3 regions of the Bacteroides faecis genome follow, and region 1 is predicted to be linked to each of the others. Evidence: riboswitches for the same ligand, from Rfam matches in the RefSeq annotation. Region 1 holds a riboswitch; each other region holds the start of a gene.
The links. Region 1 has a riboswitch for cobalamin ahead of K6V30_RS24975 (putative transporter). Riboswitches for the same ligand answer to the same signal wherever they lie in the genome.
Positions count from the first base shown of each region.

Region 2: it holds a riboswitch for cobalamin, as region 1 does, so the genes downstream of both, K6V30_RS24205 (anaerobic ribonucleoside triphosphate reductase) here and K6V30_RS24975 (putative transporter) in region 1, are expected to answer to the same signal.
Region 3: it holds a riboswitch for cobalamin, as region 1 does, so the genes downstream of both, K6V30_RS20690 (DUF5074 domain-containing protein) here and K6V30_RS24975 (putative transporter) in region 1, are expected to answer to the same signal.

Region 1 is NZ_CP081916.1:6,233,482-6,239,863, reverse strand. It holds gene cobO (cob(I)yrinic acid a,c-diamide adenosyltransferase) at 9-548, shown strand; gene K6V30_RS24975 (putative transporter) at 554-2,239, opposite strand; cobalamin riboswitch at 2,525-2,736, opposite strand; gene K6V30_RS24970 (ABC transporter ATP-binding protein) at 2,787-3,548, opposite strand; gene K6V30_RS24965 (FecCD family ABC transporter permease) at 3,545-4,561, opposite strand; gene K6V30_RS24960 (ABC transporter substrate-binding protein) at 4,558-5,694, opposite strand; gene K6V30_RS24955 (hypothetical protein) at 5,792-5,929, opposite strand.
Region 2 is NZ_CP081916.1:6,058,186-6,067,429, forward strand. It holds gene K6V30_RS24200 (hypothetical protein) at 325-729, opposite strand; cobalamin riboswitch at 970-1,156, shown strand; gene K6V30_RS24205 (anaerobic ribonucleoside triphosphate reductase) at 1,185-3,584, shown strand; gene nrdG (anaerobic ribonucleoside-triphosphate reductase activating protein) at 3,796-4,263, shown strand; gene K6V30_RS24215 (MFS transporter) at 4,389-5,801, shown strand; gene K6V30_RS24220 (2-aminoethylphosphonate--pyruvate transaminase) at 5,911-6,999, opposite strand; gene phnX (phosphonoacetaldehyde hydrolase) at 7,039-7,824, opposite strand; gene K6V30_RS24230 (DUF5690 family protein) at 7,917-9,244, opposite strand, start outside.
Region 3 is NZ_CP081916.1:5,236,910-5,246,153, reverse strand. It holds gene K6V30_RS20695 (DUF5074 domain-containing protein) at 1-224, opposite strand, end outside; gene K6V30_RS20690 (DUF5074 domain-containing protein) at 245-1,621, opposite strand; cobalamin riboswitch at 1,968-2,176, opposite strand; gene K6V30_RS20685 (DUF5106 domain-containing protein) at 2,336-3,277, opposite strand; gene K6V30_RS20680 (sensor histidine kinase) at 4,027-5,808, opposite strand; gene K6V30_RS20675 (response regulator transcription factor) at 5,818-6,507, opposite strand; gene K6V30_RS20670 (hypothetical protein) at 6,748-7,941, shown strand; gene K6V30_RS20665 (DUF3805 domain-containing protein) at 7,992-8,792, shown strand; gene K6V30_RS20660 (ABC-F family ATP-binding cassette domain-containing protein) at 8,793-9,244, shown strand, end outside.

The DNA.
Region 1 (6,382 bases):
CTGCGGTTATTAATCATTCAGAGGAAAATCAGATGGAAAAAGGATACATTCATATTTATACGGGTGATGGAAAAGGAAAGACGACGGCAGCATTCGGCCTGGCAGTCCGTGCCCTTTGTGCAGGTAAAAGCGTATTCATCGGGCAGTTTGTCAAAAGCATGAAATACAATGAAACCCGTATGGTTGAAAAGTTCGACCGGATTTCGATAGAACAGTTCGGCAACGGATGTATGCTGACCCGTGAAGCTACGGAAGCAGATATCCGTGCGGCACACGAAGGGTTGACAAAATGCAGGGATGTTCTGCTTTCCGGAGAATATGCAGTCGTTATATTGGATGAATTGACCATTGCCCTCTTTTTAGGTTTATTGGAACTGGATGATGCGTTACAACTGTTGCGTAGCAAGCGTCCGGAAACGGAGGTCGTTATTACCGGACGCTATGCACCGCAGGAGTTGATTGATATAGCCGATCTTGTCACCGAAATGCGGGAAGTAAAGCATTATTATAAACAAGGCGTATTGTCGCGTGACGGAATAGATCGTTAGCAAAGCTATCCCAACGATAGAATCAATAATTGTGCCGTCAGCACCCGCAGAAACATGGTAAGCGGATAGACTGTAGCATAACCTACGGCTGGTGCATCGCAGGAAGTGAGGTCATTGGAGTATGCCAGTGCCGGCGGGTTAGTGGTAGAGCCTGCCAGAACACCGATTAACGTGAAGTAATTCAGCTTGCAGTAATAACGTCCTACCAATCCCGTAATCAGAAGAGGCAGAATGGTGATGATAACTCCGTAACCCACCCATATATATCCTCCGCCATGAATGATGGTATCTACGAATCCTTCTCCTGCTCCCAGACCTACACAAGCGAGGAAGATGGAAATACCGATTTCACGGAGCATCAGGTTGGCGCTTATGGTAGTGTAAGTAATCAACTTATATTTCGGTCCGAAACGGCTGATCAGAATAGAGACGATGAGCGGACCACCTGCCAGTCCCAGTTTCACCGGTTGGGGAATACCCGGGAAGGCAAAAGGAATACTACCCAGAATACAACCCAATGCGATACCTATAAAAATAGGAATCAGATTAGGGTGATTCAGGCGCTTCATTGAGTTACCCAGTACTTTCTCGGCATGAGCAACGGCAAGCTCGGTACCAACGATGGTGACACGGTCGCCCATTTGCAACTGCAGCTGCGGGCCGGCAACCAAGTCCACTCCCGAACGGTTGATGCGGGTAATGCTTGCTCCGAAGTTATTTCGTATTTTCAGTTGTGAGAGAGTCTTGCCGTTGAGTTCCGGTTTGGTTATCAGGATGCGGCGTGAGATGAGCTGTTTGTTCAGCTGTTCCCATTCCATTTTTATTTCCTTGCCGAAGAAGATGGTGATTGCTTCCACATCAATCGGTGTAGAGATGACTAGGATAATGTCTCCTACATGTATGACCGTTTCAGAGTTGACCAATTCTGTTTCTCCTCCTTCACGGTGTTTGATACGTGAAATGACGAACTTACGATTCAATAACGGACGAAGTTCTTTAATCTTGATACCGTCTACCGATTCGTTTCTTACCTCGATGGAGACAGGACGTACGGTAAGTTCCTGCAAATGTCCCAAACCTACTTCCGCTTCTTTTTCTTCCTGTGCGGTATTGATGCGCAGAAGATATTTCAAGGCGAGCAATGACAGGATGATGCCTACGACACCCAGCGGATAGCTGACAGCATATCCCAATGCTATATCGGGGGCGTCTATACCGTTCAGGTCACTGTTGGCCTGCTGCGCAGCTCCCAGTCCGGGGGTGTTGGTGACGGCTCCGGACAAGATACCTACCATGGTGGTAATCGGAGTTCCGGTAGTAAAGTGGAGAATAACGGTGATTCCTACTCCCAATGCCACTACCAGCACAGCCAGCATATTCAGCGTGAAACCTCCTTTCTTGAAGGCCGAGAAAAATCCCGGTCCTACTTGCAGACCGATAGAGTAGACAAACAGAATCAATCCGAACTCTTTCAGGAAGTGGAGCAGGTGCTCGTCCAGATTCATGTTGAAATGACCGAATACGATTCCGACAAAGAGTATCCAGGTGACTCCCAGAGATACTCCCCGTACTTTAATTTTTGCCAGGATGATTCCGAACGCTATGGTCAGCGACAGAATCAGCACGGAGTGTGCCACTCCTCCACCCCAAAGGTTGGGGTAACCTTCGAATAAATTTCTTAGAACTTCCATTTTGATTTTTATATTATATCATGATATTTTGTTGTGTTAAAAGTATCCCCGGAGAAATCACTTCTACAGGGATACGCACACATTGAGTATGACGACTTTGAGCCGTCTCTTAGTTATTTGTAATAGAGAGAATCATTCACTTAAATTTCTTCCGTTGATGTCGGGCGGAACATAGTCTCTATTTTTGCTGATATTAATGATGTCAGCAATTTGATTTGCATATTGTTTTTCCATAAACGGTTTGTTTACATCATTACTGTCTTTCTATCCCACGAGTAAAAACAGTTGTCAAGATACTGAATGGCAGGTCTTCTGACTGACTTCCTCCCTGATGCCTTCCCAACTTGGCATTATCATAACAAGTCAGTGGCTAAAGTAATTATCAAGAAGTTGAACGAAGCTTCACAGCAGCGGGACTGTCCGGGATTTCCACCCGGTTCCCTTTTAATTCAGACAGTTGATATGGCTATCTGAAACCAATTCACGGGCAAAGATAAGGAATTTATGGAGAAACCAGATGGATACCATGTATTTATTTCATGTGGGTTCATTCCTGTTTGATACGCACCCGCATTTCTTTTGCGTCAAACGTAATTGATTCGTTACGGAATAGTCTTTCTATGTGGCCGCTGGCTATCATTTCAGAGGTGGAAAGGGTATATAATTGCGGATTATCAATTAGCATGATAGAGTCGCAAAGTGATAGGGCGATATCGAGGTCGTGTGTGGAGAACAGGATGCATTTGCCTTCTTCCTGTGCCAGTCTTTTCAGGAGCAGGCAGAGTTCGTAGCGGTTGGGCAGGTCCAGAAAAGCGGTTGGTTCGTCAAGCAGGATGACGGGGGTATCCTGTGCGAGGGCACGCGCTATCATGATTCGTTGGCACTCGCCGTCGGACATTTTATCCATTGTCTTTTCTGCGTAGTCGGTCATGCCGACCAGTCGCATGGCATTGTCCACCCGGCTTTGGTCTTCCGGTTGTAACTGTCCGATCCAGTTGGTGTAGGGGGCACGGCCCAATGCTACTACGTCTTTGCAGCGCAGATTGGCGATGCGTACTTTATCGGTGGTTACAAAGCTGATGTTTCGTGCCAGCTTTTCCGGTTTCAAGGAGGTTATATTCTTTCCTTGCAGGATGATTTCTCCCGATTGAGGCTTTTCCAGTCCCATCATGGCACGGAGCAGGGTGCTCTTTCCTGTTCCGTTGCGTCCCAGCAGTGCAACGAGTTGTCCGTCTGTGATCCGGGCGTTTACCGTTTTCAACAGCGTACGCTGTCCGTATCCTAGTGTCAGTTCTTTAAGCTCGATCATTTGATTATACGCAAGTTTTTAGCTATTCCCCATAAAATAACCGGAACACCCAGCAGGGCAGTGATACAGTTGACCGGAAGCAGAAACTTCTTGGCGATGATGTCGCAGAGAAGCATACTGATGAATCCGGTCAGCATGGTGCCGGGGACGAGTATTCGGTGGTCGGCATTGTTAAACAGTAACCGGGTGACGTGGGGAACAGCCAGTCCGATGAAACCGACAGGGCCACAGAAGGCGGTGACCGTTCCAGTGAGCAGTGCGGTGGATATGAAAATAAAGGTACGCGAGCGCTTGATATTCATTCCCATGGTCTGCGCATAGTTCTCGCCGAGTAACAGCAGATTTAGTGGTTTGATGCAGGCTACGGAAATCAGCAGCCCCAGGCACAGCATCGGAATCATAATTCCTAGTTGAGTGGCTGTAATGTGGCTTAATGATCCCATTGACCAGAGCGTGAACATTTTCAGTTGTTCGGCAGAACTCAGGTATTGCAGTATCTGGATGATGGCACCTGCCACGTATCCGATCATGACCCCCATAATCAGTACACCGAGAATATTTTTTACTTTCCGGCTGACAATGGCTACTCCCAATAAAATGGCAGCTGTTCCTACCCAGCCCGAGCCGACGATACCCAGCGATTGAAGGACCGGAAACTCCGTCCATCCGAGCAGCGGAGCTCCTAGTATAAAGAGCGCTACTCCCAATCCTGCACCGGAACTAACTCCCAGCAGGTAAGGGTCCGCCAATGGATTCTGGAATACCGTTTGCATCTGCAGACCGCTAACGGAGAGCGCCACACCTATCAGTGCCGCTACCACTACCCGTATAAACCGGATGGAAAGGAGAATGTTGCGTGTCATTTCGTCGCATTCGCCTCCGGTGAGTACAGCCCATACTTTAGAGATGGGGATATACGTATCTCCGGTTGCCATATCTATCAGTAATAATAGTACGGCAACCATACTTAGCGTAATGAATAAGAGGGCGGTACGTTTGTGGGGCTGTTTCATTCCAGATGCCTGTAGTAATAGAGTGAGTCGGATACAAGTTCAGGGTGGAAAATATGAATCAGATCGCGCAGTACTATGTCGGGACGTACTACTGCCGATTCCCAGTACTCGTTACCACCGGTAGCGGTCAGTCGCAGATTGTTGTTGTATGCAGTCTTTTCGCGAACGGATTTCGCATCAGTGAATTTAGGATTGACGGCTTTCAGTTCATCCAGTGTAGAAGCCATGCCGACATTAATCCAGTAGTCAGCTTTTTGTATCAGTCCGTAGGCAGTTTCCAGTCCGATGGGGGCGGAGCTGTTGGAAGTGTTCTCCTTATATATATAGTCTGCTCCTGCGTCGTTTACCAGTTGTGCCATATAGCTTTTGGTGGAAGGCATTATCCAGCTATCGTTCCAGGGGGTATTGAACATTACGGTAGGGCGCTGCTCTACCGATGCCGTAAGGTCTTTCAATGTCTGATAGCGTTTCGGAATTTCGCTGAATATTTCGATTCCTTTTTCACGGCTGTCCGTCAGTTCGGACAGGGCAACCATCCATTCGGCTTTGCCGAGCGGTGATTCTTCCAGATATTCGCCTACATACATATAAGGTATAGAGAGTTCTTTCAGTTTGTCCGTTACAGCGGTTTGTGCGTCTCCGATGCCGTATAGCAATACAACGTCGGGTTTCAGGCCCAGCAATAGTTCATAATTCATTTCCGGACCCATGTCTTTAATGGAGTCTTTGTGCGCAATGATATACGGATTGGATACGTAGTCGATGCCCGATACGGCTACAATTCGGTCTGCCTGTCCCAGCGCGTCGAGCATGGCGATGTAGGAAGAAGACATACATACAATCTGTTTTGCTCCGGCAGGAATGGTGGGACCTGTGAATCCGGCGGGTGCCTGTTCGCCATTTCGTGATATGAAGTAAGACATTTCTACATCTTTGGCTCCCTGCCACGGGTTGAATACTTGTATCAGGGTGCTTTGAACGTTGTCTGCACCCAATATTTTAAATCCGGAAGCATATTCCGGTGTATATATATCCTGATTGAATGCTTCGAGAGAAGTCTTCTTGTTTGATACGCAACTTACCAGTAATAGCAAGGAAGCCAGTATGAAAGCGGAGATGGATTGTTTTATCATTTTATTTACATTTAGTTGTAACTGTCTTGTGAACATGTGATGCAAATATATTAATTGTTTTCTAATATGTCATTATTAAGTCTCTATTAAATTAGTTTTAGGCTTCCTCTCCAAGTGAATTAAACATAGGTTTTGCTCCCATGCTCTCACTTTCTGCCTGTATCGCTTTGTTCATCGGCGTTTCAGCTGTGGTAGCAACTGTGGTGGCAGAGTGGGAGCAAGCTGTTGCTCTCACTCTGCATCGCCTTGCAATATGTGGTTTTCTTAATGTTATTGTTTGATTTGCAGGGTGTTAACGCCTGTTGTGTCAACTATTAATGATTGACATGTCAGTCGTTAATAATTGAGAAATCAGGTGTTAATAGCTGATGACTCATGTATTCTTGACTGAAAAATGATTTAGTACTTACTGAAAGAACAGGTTAAGCGAAATTGTAGCTATGGTCAAGTTAATCAAATGGATAGGTGTTTCAGAAAGTTTCAAGCGCTTGAAACACTTTGTTTCACCGTATGAAACACTTTGTTTCATTACTTGGAACACATTGTTTCAAGGCATGAAACAAAGTGTTTCAACGGTTGGAACTGATCTTGGAACTATTCTTCATTCATCATTTCAATAGTTCTTCATTCAAACTGGCGTTCAGTCGAAAAAATGGAAGATTAAGGCGTTAAATAAACGGCAAAAAAG
Region 2 (9,244 bases), 170 kb from region 1:
AAATAATAATACCGCAAATTTATTGCTGGTATTTTGTAATATATATAACCTTCAGTTTAGAGTTTAAGTCTATATTATACAATTATCTGATGTTACTTTTAACAGGATTATTCCTTGGATATAAAACAACAATGAAAGTAAACAAATATACATTAGAAGAAGCCTATCGGAAAAAGCAGGAACATAAAAAACAGAAAAGGAATAAATAGAAGATAAACAAAGAAGAGCAGACTCAACAAACGCAAGGGACTCACAATACATACGCATTTGCCGGTCTACTCTTCCTGTTACCTCCCAGACGTTCTCAATGAAACATCCGGAAGACTAGAACTCCCTTTTCAGATTCCGGAGCAGTTCTTCCTTCTTCGCTTTATATTTCTTGGAAAGAGGATTGTACGAATAAAGGTTAGTATGTTTCAAACGTATCTCGTCTGTCTGCTCCTTCCGGCGTTCTTCCCGCTCTTCCACATCATCCGGATCTTCGGACTTACGTCTTGCACCTCTCCTGCTAAACAACTGAAACTTGGATGTACCCCGAAGCTGACGAATCAGCATCTTGATAATCCGGACAATAATCTCTTGTTCCTGTTCGGAATAAGGCCTATTTACTGTCTCAGTATAAGAGAGATAATAAACTTTCAGTTCTTCTTCCAACTCTTGCAAAAAATGCATCCGCTCAACTCTGGAAAACTTCTTTCTACCAGTATGCAAATCTTTTAATCTTTCCATTAGATCTATATTTTTCAATTTCATAAAAGACGTGAGTCTATATATACTACACTCATAACCACCGCCTTACTTAAGGAAGAGGTCGAATTATTTCAATCTGAGAAGAGACAAAAGCAGAAGCTTTTCCGAAAAATGAAACTTAAAAGTTATCCAAAACGGAAAACTTTCTGTATCAGCAAGAAAGAAAAGTTTCCCCAAAATTTAATGTTAAAAGCCATCCAAGCTATTGGATAATCTTCTATCTTTGTATCCGGTTTCGGAACTAAAAAGAGGTTTAGTCAATGAGGGAACGCTGTGCAAATCGGCGACAGTACCCGCTGCTGTAATTCTCGATGAATCCGCACACGATGCCACTGCATCAGCTAATGTGGGAAGGCGCTGCGAGGGAGAGATAAGTCAGAAGACCTGCCGGAATCAAATAAACATATTATTAATCACTTTCGGGAGTTAAAGTTATGAACTACGCGGAAATTTGTATCATCAAACGTGATGGTAAAAGAGAAGATTTCTCTATCAGTAAGATCAAGAATGCAATCAGCAAAGCATTCAGTGCAACAGGCATTCAGGACGAACAGCAATTGATTGCTGACGTCACGATGAGTGTGATCAGTCAGTTCAGCAACCCCACAATCACCGTGGAGGAAATACAGGACTTAGTAGAAAAGGCATTGATGAAGGTTCGCCCCGAAGTGGCGAAGAAATACATCATCTACCGCGAATGGAGAAACACGGAAAGAGACAAGAAAACCCAGATGAAGCATGTGATGGACGGCATCGTCGCTATCGACAAGAACGATGTGAACCTGAGCAACGCCAATATGAGCAGCCACACGCCCGCCGGACAAATGATGACATTCGCCTCGGAAGTTACCAAAGATTATACCTATAAGTATCTGTTGCCGAAGCGTTTTGCCGAAGCACACCAGTTAGGCGACATCCATATCCACGACCTTGATTATTATCCGACAAAGACGACGACCTGCATCCAGTACGACATGGACGACCTCTTTGAACGCGGCTTCCGCACCAAAAACGGCAGTATCCGCACACCGCAGAGCATCCAAAGCTACGCTACGCTTGCAACAATCATCTTCCAGACCAACCAGAACGAGCAGCACGGCGGACAGGCAATCCCCGCCTTCGACTTCTTCATGGCAAAAGGAGTAGCTAAATCATTCCGCAAACATCTGGCTTCGTTCATCAACTTCTATGTGGCAATGGAGAACGGAACTCAGGCGGACGAAAAAGCGATCCGTACCTTGATAAAAGAACATCTGTCGTCTATCAAGTCAACAGAAGCAGAACGCGAAGCACTGCGCATCGCCTTGATAGCCCTGCAAATCATTATAGATAAGGAACACCTGACACGCATCGCAGAAAAGGCTTATCAGCAAACAAGAAAAGATACGCATCAGGCCATGGAAGGCTTTATCCACAACCTGAACACCATGCACTCACGCGGCGGCAACCAGGTAGTGTTCAGCTCCATCAACTACGGAACGGATACTTCTGCCGAAGGACGCCTCGTGATCGAAGAGCTGCTGAAAGCTACCATCGAAGGACTCGGAACACGTGGCGAAGTGCCCGTATTCCCCATTCAGATATTCAAGGTGAAGGATGGAGTTTCCTACTCGGAAAAGGACTTCGAGAAAGCGATGAAAATGGAAAAGATCGAAGACGCCATGAAGTCCACTTACGAGGCTCCGAACTTCGACCTGCTGCTACAGGCCTGCCAGACAACGGCAAAAGCTCTTTTCCCGAATTTCATGTTCCTCGACACTCCTTTCAACAAAAACGAGAAATGGAAAGCCAATGACCCGAAACGTTACATCTACGAACTGGCAACCATGGGATGCCGTACCCGCGTATTTGAAAATGTGGCAGGAGAAAAGTCTTCTTTGGGCCGCGGAAACCTTTCATTCACTACGCTGAATATGCCGCGTCTTGCCATCGAAGCCCGCATCAAAGCGGAAAATCTGATAGAGGACGAACGCAACAAGGATGCTATCGAGCAGAAAGCGAAAGAGATCTTCATGGAATCTGTGCACAATATGGCCACTCTTGTAGCCGACCAGCTTTACGAACGGTATCAGTATCAGCGTACTGCTCTGGCCCGCCAGTTCCCGTTCATGATGGGCAATGACGTATGGAAAGGCGGAGCCGCACTGAATCCGAACGAACAGGTAGGCGACGTACTGCGCAGCGGTACGCTGGGAATCGGTTTTATCGGTGGACACAATGCGATGGTCGCCCTCTACGGCGAAGGTCACGGACACAGCCAGAAGGCTTGGGACACGCTGTACGAAGCTGTAACGGAAATGAACAAAGTAGTGGCCGAATATAAAGCGAAATACAACCTGAATTATTCTGTGCTAGCCACCCCTGCTGAAGGACTTTCCGGACGTTTCACCAAAATGGACCGCAGAAAATACGGTAAAATTCCGGGAGTTACGGACCGTGATTACTACGTTAACTCATTCCACGTTGACGTGAAGGAACCAATTAGCATCGTGGAGAAAATCAGACGTGAAGCCCCGTTCCACGCTATCACCGGCGGCGGCCACATCACTTATGTGGAACTGGACGGAGAAGCCCAGAAGAATGTACGCGCCATCGCCAAAATTGTAAAGGTGATGCACGATGAGAACATAGGCTACGGCTCCATCAACCACCCGGTAGATACCTGCCACAACTGCGGATACAAAGGGGTTATCTTCGACAAGTGTCCGGTATGCCAAAGCGAAAATATTTTGCGTATGCGCCGCATCACCGGTTATCTGACAGGAGACCTCAGCTCCTGGAACTCTGCCAAACGGGCGGAAGAGAAGGACCGCGTAAAACACGGAGGAAACTAATGAGGAGAATTAAATAAGGAACAAAAAAACGGAGAAATGAAGAATGAAGAATTACTTTGCAGGGTAATGGTATTAAACTGTTTATCAAGGGGTATTCTTCATTCTTAATTTCTTAATTAATTTGTTCTCTTCATTCTTCGTTCCTAATTCTTCATTTCTTTGTGCGCTTCATTCTTAATTTTTCATTTTTAATTCTTCATTTTTTGAGGCTATGAATTTATTAGGGACTTATCCCGAAACAATCGTTGACGGTGAAGGCATTCGGTATTCTATTTACCTTGCCGGATGTTCCCATCACTGTTCCGGCTGCCACAACCCGAAAAGTTGGAATCCGGAGGCCGGGAAACCGCTGACGGAGGAACGGATTCAATCGATCATCCGGGAAATCAAAGCTAACCCGCTGCTGGACGGGGTGACTTTCTCCGGGGGAGATCCTTTTTATCATCCGGAAGCGTTCCTGCTTTTCGTCAAACGGGTGAAGGAGGAAACGGGAATGAATATCTGGTGCTATACGGGATATACCTATGAAGAGATCCAAGCCAATCCACGTTTGAATGCCAGTCTGCCATATATAGATGTACTGGTGGACGGGCGTTTCGAACAGGCGCTCTTCTCCCCTTATCTGGAGTTTCGGGGAAGCAGCAATCAGCGGATACTGAAACTGAACAAAGCCAGATAATTGAACAGCTACAACCGGACCTTCCGCGCTAAAAAAACTTATATTTCAAAGAAACTTGAAACACGTAGTTCGTTGTTTTGTTTACATTTACAGACAAAATCAAGTTCTACAAGAATAAGTTTTTTATGATACAAACAAATAATACCACTCCTATAGATGAAACCGATGGACTGCCAATGCCGAGACGTATCTGGGCAGTGGTCTCCATCGGCTTCGCTCTTTGTATGTCGGTGCTCGATGTCAATATTATTAATATTGTACTCCCCACGCTTTCGCACGATTTCGGGACCTCACCTGCCGTAACTACTTGGATTATCAATGGTTATCAGTTGGCCATCGTTGTTTCTTTGCTGTCTTTTTCTTCTTTGGGAGAGATTATCGGTTATCGGAAAGTGTTTCTGTCAGGCATCGGTCTATTTTGTATCACTTCACTGATTTGTGCCTTGTCCGATTCATTCTGGACGCTGACAATCGCACGTATCTTCCAGGGATTCAGCGCATCGGCTATCACAAGTGTGAATACGGCGCAGCTACGTTACGTCTACCCCAAAAGCCAGATCGGACGGGGAATGGGAATCAATGCGATGGTAGTGGCGATCTCAGCGGCAGCAGGTCCGTCGGTGGCAAGCGGTATTCTTTCGATAGCCAGCTGGCACTGGCTGTTCGCCATTAACGTACCGCTGGGAATTACAGCATTACTGCTGGGCATCAAGCATTTGCCGAGACAGGAAGAGCGCACGAAGCGGAAGTTTGACTTCGTAAGTGCCATAGCCAATGCCATCACTTTCGGATTACTGATTTATACACTGGACGGATTCGCGCATCACGAAGAGATGGATTTCCTTGTCTTGCAGCTGATTATATTGGCCATCGTCGGAACGTTTTACGTACGGAGGCAGCTCACTCAAACCACTCCGTTACTGCCGCTGGACCTGTTGCGGATACCGATTTTCCGGTTGTCCATTCTGACATCCATCTGTTCGTTTATCGCTCAGATGGCAGCGATGGTGTCTCTTCCGTTCTTCCTTCAGAATACGCTGGGCCATAGCGAAGTCATGACGGGATTGCTGCTGACTCCGTGGCCGCTGGCAACTCTTGTGACGGCTCCGCTGGCAGGTTATCTGGTAGAGCGCATCCATCCGGGGATATTGGGAAGCATCGGCATGGTATTATTTGCCGTCGGACTCTTCTCGCTCTCGGGGCTTACCGCCGAGTCGTCCGATATCAGTATTATTCTTCGTCTGATGCTTTGCGGAGCGGGCTTCGGACTGTTTCAGACTCCCAATAACAGCACGATCATCTCTTCCGCTCCGACACAGCGCTCGGGCGGTGCCAGCGGAATGCTGGGGATGGCACGATTGCTGGGGCAAACGTTCGGTACTACATTGGTAGCATTGCTTTTCAGTTTTGTCGTGCACGACCGGAGTACGGCTGTCTGCCTGATGGTTGGAAGCGGGTTTGCCGCTGTGGCGGCTGTTGTCAGTAGCCTGCGGCTGTCGCAACCATCTACGCTGAAGAGGGAAACGAATCGGCCATGACAAAAAAGATGTCATCCGTAGCGCAGCAAAGAATCTCCTCTCCCATACACACAGAGAGCAGACTCTTCACTACGTACTGAATGACAACTAATCTCTTATCGGATACGGATTAATATTCCGTATCACGAATCACTTCTACCAAGCGGCGGAAATCCTCCGGATGTACGTCGCCGATATTACCGATACGGAACGTATCTGCCTTCGATATCTTTCCCGGATAGATGACAAAGCCCTTGCTCTTCAATGCCAGATAGAATGCCTTGAAGTCAAAACCGTCGTGCGGATAGAGGAAAGAGGTAATAATGGGCGATTGCAGGCTGTCGTCAAGCAGCGTGACAAAGCCGAGAGAGCGCATGCCTTCCACCAGAATACGGTGATTCTCGCAGTAACGCCGGTAACGGGCCTCTACCCCACCCTCTTCGATCAGCTCCGTCAGAGCCTGCTTGAAAGCACGAACGACGTGGGTCGGCGAGGTAAAGCGCCATTTGCCGTGTCCTTTCTCCATCGCCTCCCATTGGTCGTAGATATCCAGAGAAAGCGAGCGGGCAACACCTTTACAACGCATCAGTTCCGAACGACGGGCGATGATGAATCCGAAACCCGGCACACCCTGAATGCATTTATTGGAGCTGCTGATCAGAAAATCAATACCTAATTCGTTTACATCCAACGGGATACCGCCAAAGCTGCTCATACAGTCGACTATGAGTTTCTTGCCGTGCATCTTGACGATGTGTGACAGTTCTTTGATCGGATTCAGAATGCCGGTAGTCGTTTCACAATGTACGAAGGCAACGTGAGTCACATCTGAATTATTGCTCAGGTAATCGTCGACATACTCCACAGATACCTGCTCCGTCTCTTCAAAAGCCAACATGTCGTAGTCGAGATGATAGTACTCCGCAATGTTTCCCATGCGGTCGCCGTAAGCTCCATTGCTGCAAATCAGCAGTTTATCTTTGGGAGTGATGGTTGCGCCCAGCACAGCTTCCACGCAGTAGGTGCCGCTGCCTTGCAGAAGAACCGAGGTATAGTCTTCCGTCTTTTGAGTGGCGAGGGATACGAGTTCTTTGCGCAGTTCCTCCACAATGCCGAGATTGTAGTCTTCATCCCATGTACACCAGTCGGTCATCATAGCTTCTTTAACGGTGGTTGAGGTAGTAAGAGGTCCGGGGGTCAGTAATAAATATGGTTTCATAATGTGATGTTCTTTTTAAAATGAATAATGTTCTTTTCCTTATCTTCCGGCATTGATCTTGTCGATCAAAGCGGGCAGTTCCTCTATCGTGCGAATGACGTAAGAAGCACCTGCGGCCAGCATGCGCTCTTTCACTTCCGCTATGCGGGCCTCCAGTTCGCCGGCAGGCATCGACCGGGTTTCTTCTTCGGTAAGTGCCATCTCGTTACTGCCGAGAATCACGCCTACGCTCCACACTTTCGCGTTCACCCCTTCTTTGATATCGGCAATCGTATCTCCTACTTTCACTACGGCATCCAGACTGGGGACAGCCAGCTTCGTCAGATTCTCAAAAATCATGTAAGGAGCCGGACGACCGGAAGGAAGGAGGTTCGGAGTAGCGCAATAATCCACGCGATACCCTTTTGCCTGTGCAGCCGGAAGAACGACATCCATCATTTCACGGGTGTATCCGGTAGTGGAGCCGATTTTAAGACCTTCGGCACGCAGCTTTTCCAATGTCGGAATGACACCCGGGATAGGGTCGGTATAGTTTTCGAGCGAGGCAAACAGGTGCTTTTCGAAAAGACGGTTCAGTTCCACCACGTCTTCTTCGGTCCATGCACGCTGATAGCGGGCCACAAATTGTCCGTTCACTTCGGGCATTGAAAGCAGCTCGCGGATATGCTGAATTTTCGGCAATCCCATAGGCTTACGGGTCTGTACGACGTCAATCACCAGCCCTTTTTCCGCAAAGGCTTCCATAAAGGCGGCAACAGGAGCAAAACATCCGTAATCGACAGCCGTACCCGCCCAATCCATAATAATACATTCAATCTTTTTCATTCTTGCTTTATATAATTTATTGATTCAATTTTCTTTCTGTTCTACTTGTCTCCTTCTTCGGGCCGGTAAATGCAGGTCCGGCAAGAGACTTTTCACTGTGCCCTGAGCGGCTGTATGGCAGGTTCGGCAACGGGAATCAAGCCCGGAGCCAGTTCTTTATCCATCACCTCTCCACGTTTTTCTTTCCGATAGCGTTGTATCAGATACAGCAGAGAAAGCGTAAATGCCGTACAGCAGACAATGCCGACCGTGCCCGCCATCGTATTATAAAACTCCAGCCAGTTTAAATCCGGGTTAAAGCATTCTTTGAAAAGCAATACCAACACCGTGCCTGTATATCCGATAGAATCGATCATGGCTATAAAGAAGCCTACATTTCCCCTGATGCGGAAACAGGCAATAAACCGGTCGAAGAAGATCGTCTGAAAACTCAGATACGAGAAGTAAAGGCAGAGGCTCTGAATGAACAGCCACGCCAGCGGAGAAAGCTGCAATGCATCATAATTGAACGCGACGAAGCTAAGAGTAAACGCCCCGGCAATGACCAGCGCCAACAGGATGGACAACACTTTCACATGACTCTTTATCAGTGCCAGCGAAGCAAAGACCGCCAGAATAATCAGCGTGACCACTCCGTCCACCTTGGCAAATATCCATGAGGAGAAACCTGCGGCATTCACATCGACAATCTTCACCAGAAAATCTTCCTTTACATCCTGAAGCACTGTCAGGAAAAGATTGGCAAAGAAAAGCATCGTCAGCACGGGGGCAAAGCTGCGAAAGAGGTTCCAGCGCTGTTGTTTGTCGAGCGTCACACGTTCCACGCGCAAAGCCTTGTCTTCGGCTGTCGGTCGGGGGAGCCGGTCAAGGAAATAGCCCAACGCGGCCAGCAGGGGCAATGCGACCGCACCAATCAACGCAGGCATCCAGAACTCACTCACGTTCAGTGTATTTACTACAAAGAGTCCGATTGACTTCGCCGTTCCGCTGCTCACTGCAATGCTCAGTCCGAAAAGGGAGGCGAGCAAGTCGGTCACCCGTCTTCCTTCGAGGAAACTGAAGATGACTCCCCACATGCATCCCAAAGACAGACCGTTGAAGAACAATGCCAGTACATTGAACGGACGGGGCAGGCATCCGAAAAGAACCAAAGAGAGCTCGGCAACCAAAATGGAGACAAGAATGAATTTCAGGCGGCCTTCTCTCTTCAGTTCTGAAATAAGTTTGATCCCGATAAACTTGGACACCATATATCCGAATATCTGGATGATGCTGGTCGCTATCTTATAGTCCATACCAAACAGTTCCATGCCGTCGAATGTGGCGGCAGTGAACGGCTTGCGGAGTGCATAGACCAATGAATAAGACAGCAGTGCCGCTCCTCCCGCATAGAGAATGAAAAGTAGATCGGAAAGTTTCT
Region 3 (9,244 bases), 1.0 Mb from region 1:
AGAAGCCATGAATATGTAGCGTCTTCGGGATTAAGTAATTCCGGAGTGATTTCTAATGTTTCTCCTAGTTCCAGCACCTGGTCTTCGGTTGGGAATGTCCCTTTTAATACGTTTGGATAGTTTGCCAGATTGCCAAGATGCAGATCATCGCAATTGTCGTCATTACAGGCAGTAAATCCTACTGCAATACATGCTATTAATAAAGTTGTATATAACTTATTCATCTTGTTTCTAAGTTTTGCTATTAATTAAAAATAAAGGTAGCGGGGAAGTAGTAACCGTCGTAGGTTATTTCTGAAATCTTTTCTCCTGTTGTGGCATTGAATCGGACTATGAGATTTTTGTTATATTCGCTGGTCAGATACATTGCAAGCAATTCATTTGTTTGGGGATTTACACGGATACCTGCACCATAAAATCCATAACCGTCTTTGGTGTAAGTGGTGAGCGCTTCTGTAGGAGCAGGATTGTCAAACGTTGCCCGGTAGATTTTTCCTCCTGCGATATAGTAGAATGTGCCGTCTGAGGTTCCGCAGAAAGTCGCTTCTCTGTAGGCACCGAAAGAGGAGGACTCATAACTCGCATGTATCGGAGCTTTTTCGATAGTAAAGTCCGGCTTGATTTTTACTAAATTATTCTCACCATTAGTACTTTCGACTGTATAGAGATTGCCGTCCTTACATTCTACAAAACGAGTACCACCCGAGGTGGATACATCTATATTCTCGTAAGGAAATTGGTTCTTCCAATCATACTGAGATAGATCTCCGCACAAGGTTTTAATATCTATCTTATAAATCTTCTGGCCTTTTACGTTGAGCAGCAGTTTATCTTGATAAACAATTCCGCTACCGCAACCTCCCCAAGTACTGCCGGTGGAGATTCTTATTGCTTCAAATGTGTTTAAATCTATGCGGTAGAAGTCGCCGTTTGCCGTTACAACAGCATATTGATCGTTGACTGGTATAAATTCGTAGGCTTGGCGTCCGCTAGGTAACAATAGTCCTATGCTTTTTTCTGCATATAGAGTTTTAGGGTCTACGATTACTAACTGATTGTTTTGCTTGGAGCAGACGTATAACTTGCCATTCCACAAAGTGCCCGATTGTGATGTTACTCCTAATTCATCGCCGAAGTTCTGATTCTTGTAGCACCAATGCTCGATGCTGTTGTTGTCGTAGTTGTAGTATGAAATGCTTCCTGACCCATGTCCATACCAGCCCTCGTTAATAATGAAGCATCCTTTGGAGTAGTCAGCTCCCCGAACGGTCACTTTGTTTTCTAACGTAACTTTTCCCAGATCATTACTAAGTTCCAGGATAACTTTTGAACGTGACGGACGTTCGGCATTGAATGTGAATGAAGGGTCTGTAGACATGTCTTCTCCATTCTGATACCACTGGTAATATATATCCAGCGGACTGCTTGCTTTGGGGGAGTATACATATTTCTCTCCGACATTAAGTGTTAGATCTTCTTCCGGGAATGTACCGGCTTTTAAGGCAGGCAGGCCTTGTAGTTTTTCCAAGTGGTCGAGGTCACAGTCGTCTGTAGAACAAGACGCAATTACGAATGCCGCAGTTAAGAACAAAAGCGGCTTGAACAGTTGTTTTAAATTCATATTTTATTTATTTGATTAAGAGAATATTATATCACATGATATATAATGGATTTGCTTGTATGAGTAAATGGTTGATTGCATGACGTATATGGAGCTTTCATGACTTTCTGCTGATCGTAGAAAGTCATGGGATAGCGTTGGAGATGATGTAAACTTAAATATCTTTCCATATTAGCTAAATTCTTTTATTCATAAAAATGTCCGGGCGAAATCGCTTCGACCGGACATACATAATAAACTTGGCAGAGTTTATTAGTTTGTGCATACTTTCTCTGAATCAAAATGGTGAATGAAATGATAGACGAAGGTCCGGTTCATTAGATTCAACGCTTTTTCCTCGAAAGCAGTGAAACGAAATTACATGGCAGGTCTTCTGACTTATTCCTGTTGTGGGCGCCTTCCCGGATTTATTCTTTCCAGTGGCTGAGAGTGAATTGCTCACAACATTATTTTATTGGAACTTACAGCAGCGGGACTGTTCAGGATTTACACCTGATTCCCTTTTAATTGCTTCCCTCGTGTGAGGGGGCGCAAACCAATGCGGTGCAAAGATAGAGAGTTTATTTGTTTTCTGCAAGGAGGTGTTCTTTTTCTTTCATCTTGATACGAAAGAAAAAGGAATGCTCAAAGAACTGCCTCCGCCTAACGCTGAACAAACGAGGCGGGGAGACTTTGCGGTGTGGTGGCGGAGGTGTTATTGGGCGTGTATGTTTTTTATTGGGCGTTCGTCATTAAATATTCTTCTATAGCTTGTGCGGTGGCGTCTTTGAGCAGGACGGTTTTCTCCTTGTTTAGGAGGTATAGGGTTGGGATGGCTTTGAGGTCATATAGTTGTTGCTCTTTTATTGCAAATTTCTTGTCGTAGCCGTTGATCCATTCTTTGGGGAATTCGCTGAGGTGTTTTCTCCATTCGTCGAGTTCTTCGTCGGGATAGACGGAGAGGAGGATGAGTTTCTTTTCTTTTAGGAGTTGGTTGATAAAGGGGGCGTTTTTCAGTCCTTCTATTGTTTCGGTGCAGGCATGGCAGCCGGGGTTGTTGATGAATAATAAGATGTAATCGGCTTTCAGTTGATGCAGATTGCCTTGGGCGCCGGAGGCAAGGGTGTAGGTGAAATTCAGAGCTTTGGTACCGATACGGTTTTTCTGTGCCAGTTGCAGGCGGGCTTGAGGACGTATCTTTTCTGTTTTGTCGAGTATGGGCGAGGCTATCATGGCTTCCAGTACGGGAATGTAGTATTCTTCATTGCGCATTGGAGAGTTCGGGTCGTACAGATATTTATCCGCGAGGTCGGTGAAGTAAGCGAATACTTTCTTATCTGCGTTGCTGCGGTCAATCATTTTGCGCATTGCTTCGTGTGCAGTTTCGAGTGGTACGTGGTTTAGCAGGTCGCAATAGTCTGCCCATGCTTGTTCGGTGACTTCCGGGTGATGGATATAATTGGTGTCGGCAAAGTTAACGTTGTCCCAATAGTGCTTTACAAGAAAGTCGGCACGTTGTTCCGGTGCGGTCAGCATGGGTGGGATGGTGGGCAAGGTAAATGATTTGATGGTATCTTGTGGAGTTTCACTTTTGCTCTGACTTGAGGCGTTACCGCTTTTGCAGGCGCATAGGAGAAGGAAACATAAAGCTAACAGGTAATTTATATTCGTTTTCATAATTCACGGTTTTTATATTGGACTTGTATCTAAACACGGAAGACAAAGATAATCCCCTTTTTATTTTAATCAAAGTATTCTCCTTTTTTTCTGTTCTTCTTTTAGGAAAGACGGGAGATGAATGGGGCTGCGAGAGGATTTTTTCTGAGGGCTTCTAGGGGGAAGAATGGAGGGGGATGATGTGCTATTTTTAAGATATTCATCACAAATGTTCGTTGGAAAATGATTCAACCAGAGAAGGAATTGCATAAATCAATGCAATAATATACGGGATTGTGCATAGTATTGCATGTTAGGAGGGATAATATACACATTTTACAAGCAATGTAAGGTGGCTTAGGTCGGTGTGTAAAGCGAGTTTCCTCGGTGAGTAAGGTTGGTCTCCTCGGTGGGCAACTTAATTTAGGTCGGTGGGCAAGTGGTAGCAGCCGAATTTATAGCTTTGGTCAAGCTGGTTGGCGCTTGTCGGATGATCGGAAGGAAGTGATAAAAGGATTGTCGGGAAGATGTGACGAGGATGAAAAGAAAGGAATATCGGCGAGACTCTTTCTTTAGGACAGGAAAATCCCATTATGTGTAAATAATGGGATTTGATTGTTGCCGAATGGAGGCGTTTTTTCGTTTATCTCTGTACGACGGATGAATAAATCGCTTTCTTGCCTATTTGAATATTCCTTTTTGAAGAATGGTCGATTTTTATGCAGATCGCGTGACCATCCTATTGAGGAGGAATAAGAATAGTATGGAGATTATTTCTCTTTCGCCAATGTGAAAACAAATTCCAGACCACCACCTTGGTTGTTCTTGGCTGAGATGTTGCCGCCGTGTATGATCACGGCATTCTTTACAATGGCCAATCCCAGTCCTGTGCCGCCAAGTTTGCGTGAGCGGCCTTTGTCTACCCGGTAGAAGCGTTCGAAGAGGCGGTTCAGATGTTCCGGCGATACCCCTATCCCTGTATCTGCAAAGCTGAAATAATAGTAATTCTCGTCTTCACGGAAACAGTTGATGTTGATTTGTATATTCGATCCTGCGTAGGCGATGGCATTGTCCATCAGGTTACGGAAGATGGAATAGAGCAATGAGTAGTTACCTTTTATCTGAATACCTTTCTTGAGTGAATCGATAACGGTGATATGCTTTTCTTCCAGTTCCAGTGAAACTTCGTTGATGATGTTTCCTACCAGTACGCTGATGTCCACTCGTTCCATATCTATCATGTTGGCGGCTTCGTCCATACGGGTTAGTACGGATATGTCACGTAGCAGACGGCTGAGGCGGTTGCTCTGTGCATAGCAGCGTTCGAGGAAAGTGTTCATCTTCTCGCGGGAGATGTTTTCGTTGTTGACAATCGTTTCCAGATATCCTTGGATACTGCTTACCGGCGTTTTCAGTTCGTGGGCGATATTTTGTGTCAGCTGGCGTTTCAGTCTTACTTGTTCTTCTTCCTGGGTAACGTCGTTGATGGATATCTCGAAACTGGCATCTTGGAAAATGATACATTCTACGATAAAGTTTCGTCCGTTCTTGTTGATGGTGACAGACATACGTTTTTCGTCTTTTCCCCGTGAACGTTGTTGCTGGTTTTTGTTGATGAAGTTGATGATCTCTTTCAGTTCGCTGATAGCGAAAACTTCTTCTGTCGTTTCCAGGTTAGAGTCTGAGATCAGGTTACTGTATTGGGTAAAGAGATTGTTGACCAGAATCTCCTTCTTATCTTTAGTGAATATACCCAGTCCTTCGTGTGAAATCTGAAGGTGGGTAATCAGCTTTTCGCGTTCGATGTAAAGAGCTTCCTTGGTTTCATGCAGACGTCTGTAGATCTGGATAATGTGCTGCGAAATCTCGCCCAGCTCGTTGTGGGGAAAAGCGGATTGCATTGCCATTTCAATCGGTTCGTTCCGGTCGGCACGCATGGCAAATTCGCGTAACTGGCTGATAGAAGTGCCCAGTTTATTCGTGAATTTGTAGAAGATGATGATAAGCAGCAAAGATATGGCAGCTGTAAACCAAAGGTAATGCGGGTCTGCTTGCAGGTTATTGATCAGACTTACATTATAAGGTAGTGCCGAACGGATCATATAATCTCCGTAGCGTGTGGCGGAGTAAAAATAAGGCAATCCGGTAGTTTCAGAAGTACGACGTACATCGAATCCGTTACCCTCTTTCAGGGCTTTCTGCACTTCCGGGCGATTGAGATGGCTCTCTAGTGGCTGATTCTGATTCTTATAACTGTCATAGATCACATTTCCCTGCAGATCGATCAGTGTGACACGTAAGTCTTGTAGCGCATGCTCACGAATATATTTGCTTGTGACTTCTTCGATAGCTGCGCTATTATTCAGGCGTTCATACAGTCGGCTGTTATAATCTTGTAACTGCGTATTCAGTAACTCGATTTTATATTCTCTTTCACGCTGATACTGGTAGGCTATAAAGCAGATGGCGAATACCAGAAACAACGAAATGACCGAAAGGAAAAGCTTCCGGCTGAAAGAAAGGAAATGTTTTTGGGTGACAGGTAGGTTCATAATCGTTTATTATTCTGCTTCAAAGCAATATCCATATCCCAGGCGGGTGACAATACATTTGCCATATTCGCCTATCTTTTTCCGCAGGCGGGTGATATTTACGTCGATGGTACGGTCGAGTACGTAGACTTCATCACTCCAGATGCGGGCAAGAATATCTTCGCGTGAGAATACACGTCCTTTGTTCTGTACCAATAGAAGCAGTATCTCAAATTCTTTTTTAGTCAGCGGTACTTCTTCGTCATCTATGCTCACCTTTTTCTTGGTGATGTCAATCACGAGTGACTGGTAGACAAGTCGTTCGGGCACTTTTTCCGTTTCCGTTGTGGCTGTGCGTCTCAATACAGCTTTCACGCGGGCGATGACTTCACGCAGGGAGAAGGGTTTCGAGATATAGTCGTCTGCTCCCAGGTTGAATCCGGTCACAGTATCATTTTCTGTGTCTTTCGCCGTGATGAAGATGATAGGCACCATAGCCGTCTTTTTGTCCTTCTTCAGCATGTTCGCCATTTTGAATCCGGAGATTTCTCCCATCATCACGTCCAGGAGAATCAGGTGGTAACTGCTGATGTCCATTTTCAGCGCTTCTTCGGCAGAGTTAGCGGTATCCACCTCGTAACCTTCATTCTCAAGATTAAATTTCAGGATCTCACAGAGGTCTTCTTCATCGTCGACAACTAAAATACGGTAATCGTTCATAAGATATATGTATTAATGTGATATGACAAAGTTAAGTTTTTATTTTATTCCGGGACAAAGATGAGGAGATTTTGTTACGGGCGGATGAAACAAATGTTACAATCATATTACATTCGACGGAAAGTGGCAAGTGAGAGGGGATTTAAAAGATTTTGTTGAATACCCAAGTAAAAAACGGTTGTTATTTGTTATCTTTGTTAGCGATATAAGGTAATAATACATATATTAAGGATATAGATAATGATAAGAATAGATCTGAAACGCTATAGACGCGAAATCATAGGAGCAGTCATTGTGCTCCTTATTTTAATTGGGGGAATATCAGTCTTTAAATATTCTGCTTTTAATTCAGGTTTCGAGATAGTAGATGATTTGGGAGGGAATATCTTTCCGTCGGCTATTTTGTCGGTAGCGACCACAGATGCTCAGGTTATTACTCCTACCGATTCTATGTATCTGGGAAATCCGAAGTCATGTATTGCCATCCGCGTAAAGTCGCGGACAGCTTACAGCAGGGTCCGGATTGAAGTTGCCGAAACTCCGTTTTTCTCACGTTCCGTATCGGAATTCGTACTGAATAAACCAAGAACAGAATATACCATTTATCCGGATATCATCTGGAATTATGAAGCATTGAAGAATAATGTGCAGGCGGAACCGGTGAGCGTGGCGGTAAAAGTAGAAATGAATGGAAAAGATATGGGGCAGCGGGTGCGTACATTTTCAGTACGTAGCGTCAATGAGTGCCTGTTGGGATATGTAGCCAATGGAACGAAGTTCTATGATACCAGCATTTTCTTTGCGGCCTATGTGAATGAAGAGAATCCGATGATCGACCAGCTACTGCGTGAAGCCTTGAATACTCGTATTGTAAACCGCTTTCTGGGCTATCAAAGTACGGCAAAAGGAGCAGTAGACAAGCAGGTATATGCCCTCTGGAATGTTTTGCAGAAACGTAAATTCCGTTATAGCTCTGTTTCTAACACGAGCCTTTCCAGTAATGTCGTCTTTTCGCAGCGTGTCCGTACTTTTGATGACGCTTTGGAGTCTTCGCAGATTAATTGCGTGGATGGAAGTGTACTGTTTGCGTCGTTGCTTCGTTCGATTAATATCGAACCTATATTAGTGCGTACTCCGGGACATATGTTTGTGGGATATTACACCGACAACTCACATAAGGATATGAATTTTCTTGAAACGACGATGATCGGTGATGTCGACCTGGACGACTTCTTTCCGGACGAACAACTGGACTCTACGATGGTAGGTAAATCACAGAATGAAATGTCTTTACTGACTTTTGAGAAATCGAAACAATACGCTAATAAAAAGTATAAGGATAATGTAGAAGGAATCCATTCCGGAAAGTTGAACTACATGTTTTTGGAGATTTCCAAAGAAGTGCGGAGGAAAATACAGCCCATAGGGAAGTGAGATTCATTTTTAATTTGTATTTTTGCCAAGTAATCATTTAACGAAAAAGAATGCAAGGCAAGAAATTTATCTCTCCCGGAGCTTGGTTTTCTATAAACTATCCGTCGGACTGGAATGAGTTTGAAGATGGCGAAGGCTCTTTTCTTTTCTATAATCCCGATGTTTGGACGGGAAACTTTCGTATATCTGCATTTAAAGGGAATGCCGGTTATGGCAAAGAAGCCATTCGGCTGGAGTTGAAAGAGAACGATTCGGCTTCATTGGTGAAAATCGGACAGTTGGATTGCGCTTATAGCAAAGAGATGTTTCAGGAAGACGGCACGTATTACACTTCTCATTTATGGATCACAGGCATTGACAATATAGCTTTCGAATGTTCGTTTACCGTCCCCAAGGGAGGAGCGGTGAAAGAAGCGGAAGAGGTGATTGCTACGTTGGAGATTCGTAAGGAAGATCAGAAATATCCGGCAGAATTGATTCCCATCCGTCTTTCGGAAATCTATCTGGTGAATGAAAGTTATGAGTGGACCGTGTCGATGGTGAAACAGGAACTGAAAAAAGATTTTCAGGGAGTGGAAGAAGACTTGGAGAAACTGCAACAAGTGATTGATTCCGGCAAAATAGGACCGAAAAAGAAAGAGGAGTGGATGGCGATAGGTATCACCATTTGCGCTATCCTTGCAAATGAGATCGATGGCATGGAATGGATGACATTGATTGACGGTAATCGTGAGGCACCTTTGCTCCGGTATAAAGACCGGACTATCGACCCGATGAAGTTAACATGGAGCAGAGTGAAGGCAGGAGAGCCTTGCAACGTAGTAGAGGAATATAAGAAGTGTTTGGATTAAATGGCAGTACCTTATTTACAAGTAGACAACCTGACCAAGTCTTTCGGAGATCTGGTTCTTTTTGAAAATATATCATTTGGCATTGCCGAAGGGCAGCGTGTCGGATTAATAGCAAAGAATGGTAGTGGAAAGACTACTTTATTGAATATTATCTCAGGGAAAGAAGGGCATGATAGCGGTAGCATCGTTTTCCGCCGTGATCTCCGTGTAGATTATCTGGAGCAGGATCCGCAGTACCCCGAAGAACTGACTGTTCTTGAAGCTTGCTTTCATCATGGAAACAGTACTGTAGAACTGATTAAGGAATACGAGCGTTGTATGGAAACCGAAGGACATCCGGGACTGGAAGATCTTTTGGCGCGCATGGATCAGGAAAAAGCATGGGAGTACGAACAGAAAGCAAAGCAGATTCTATCTCAACTGAAAATCAGAAATTTTGATCAGAAGGTGAA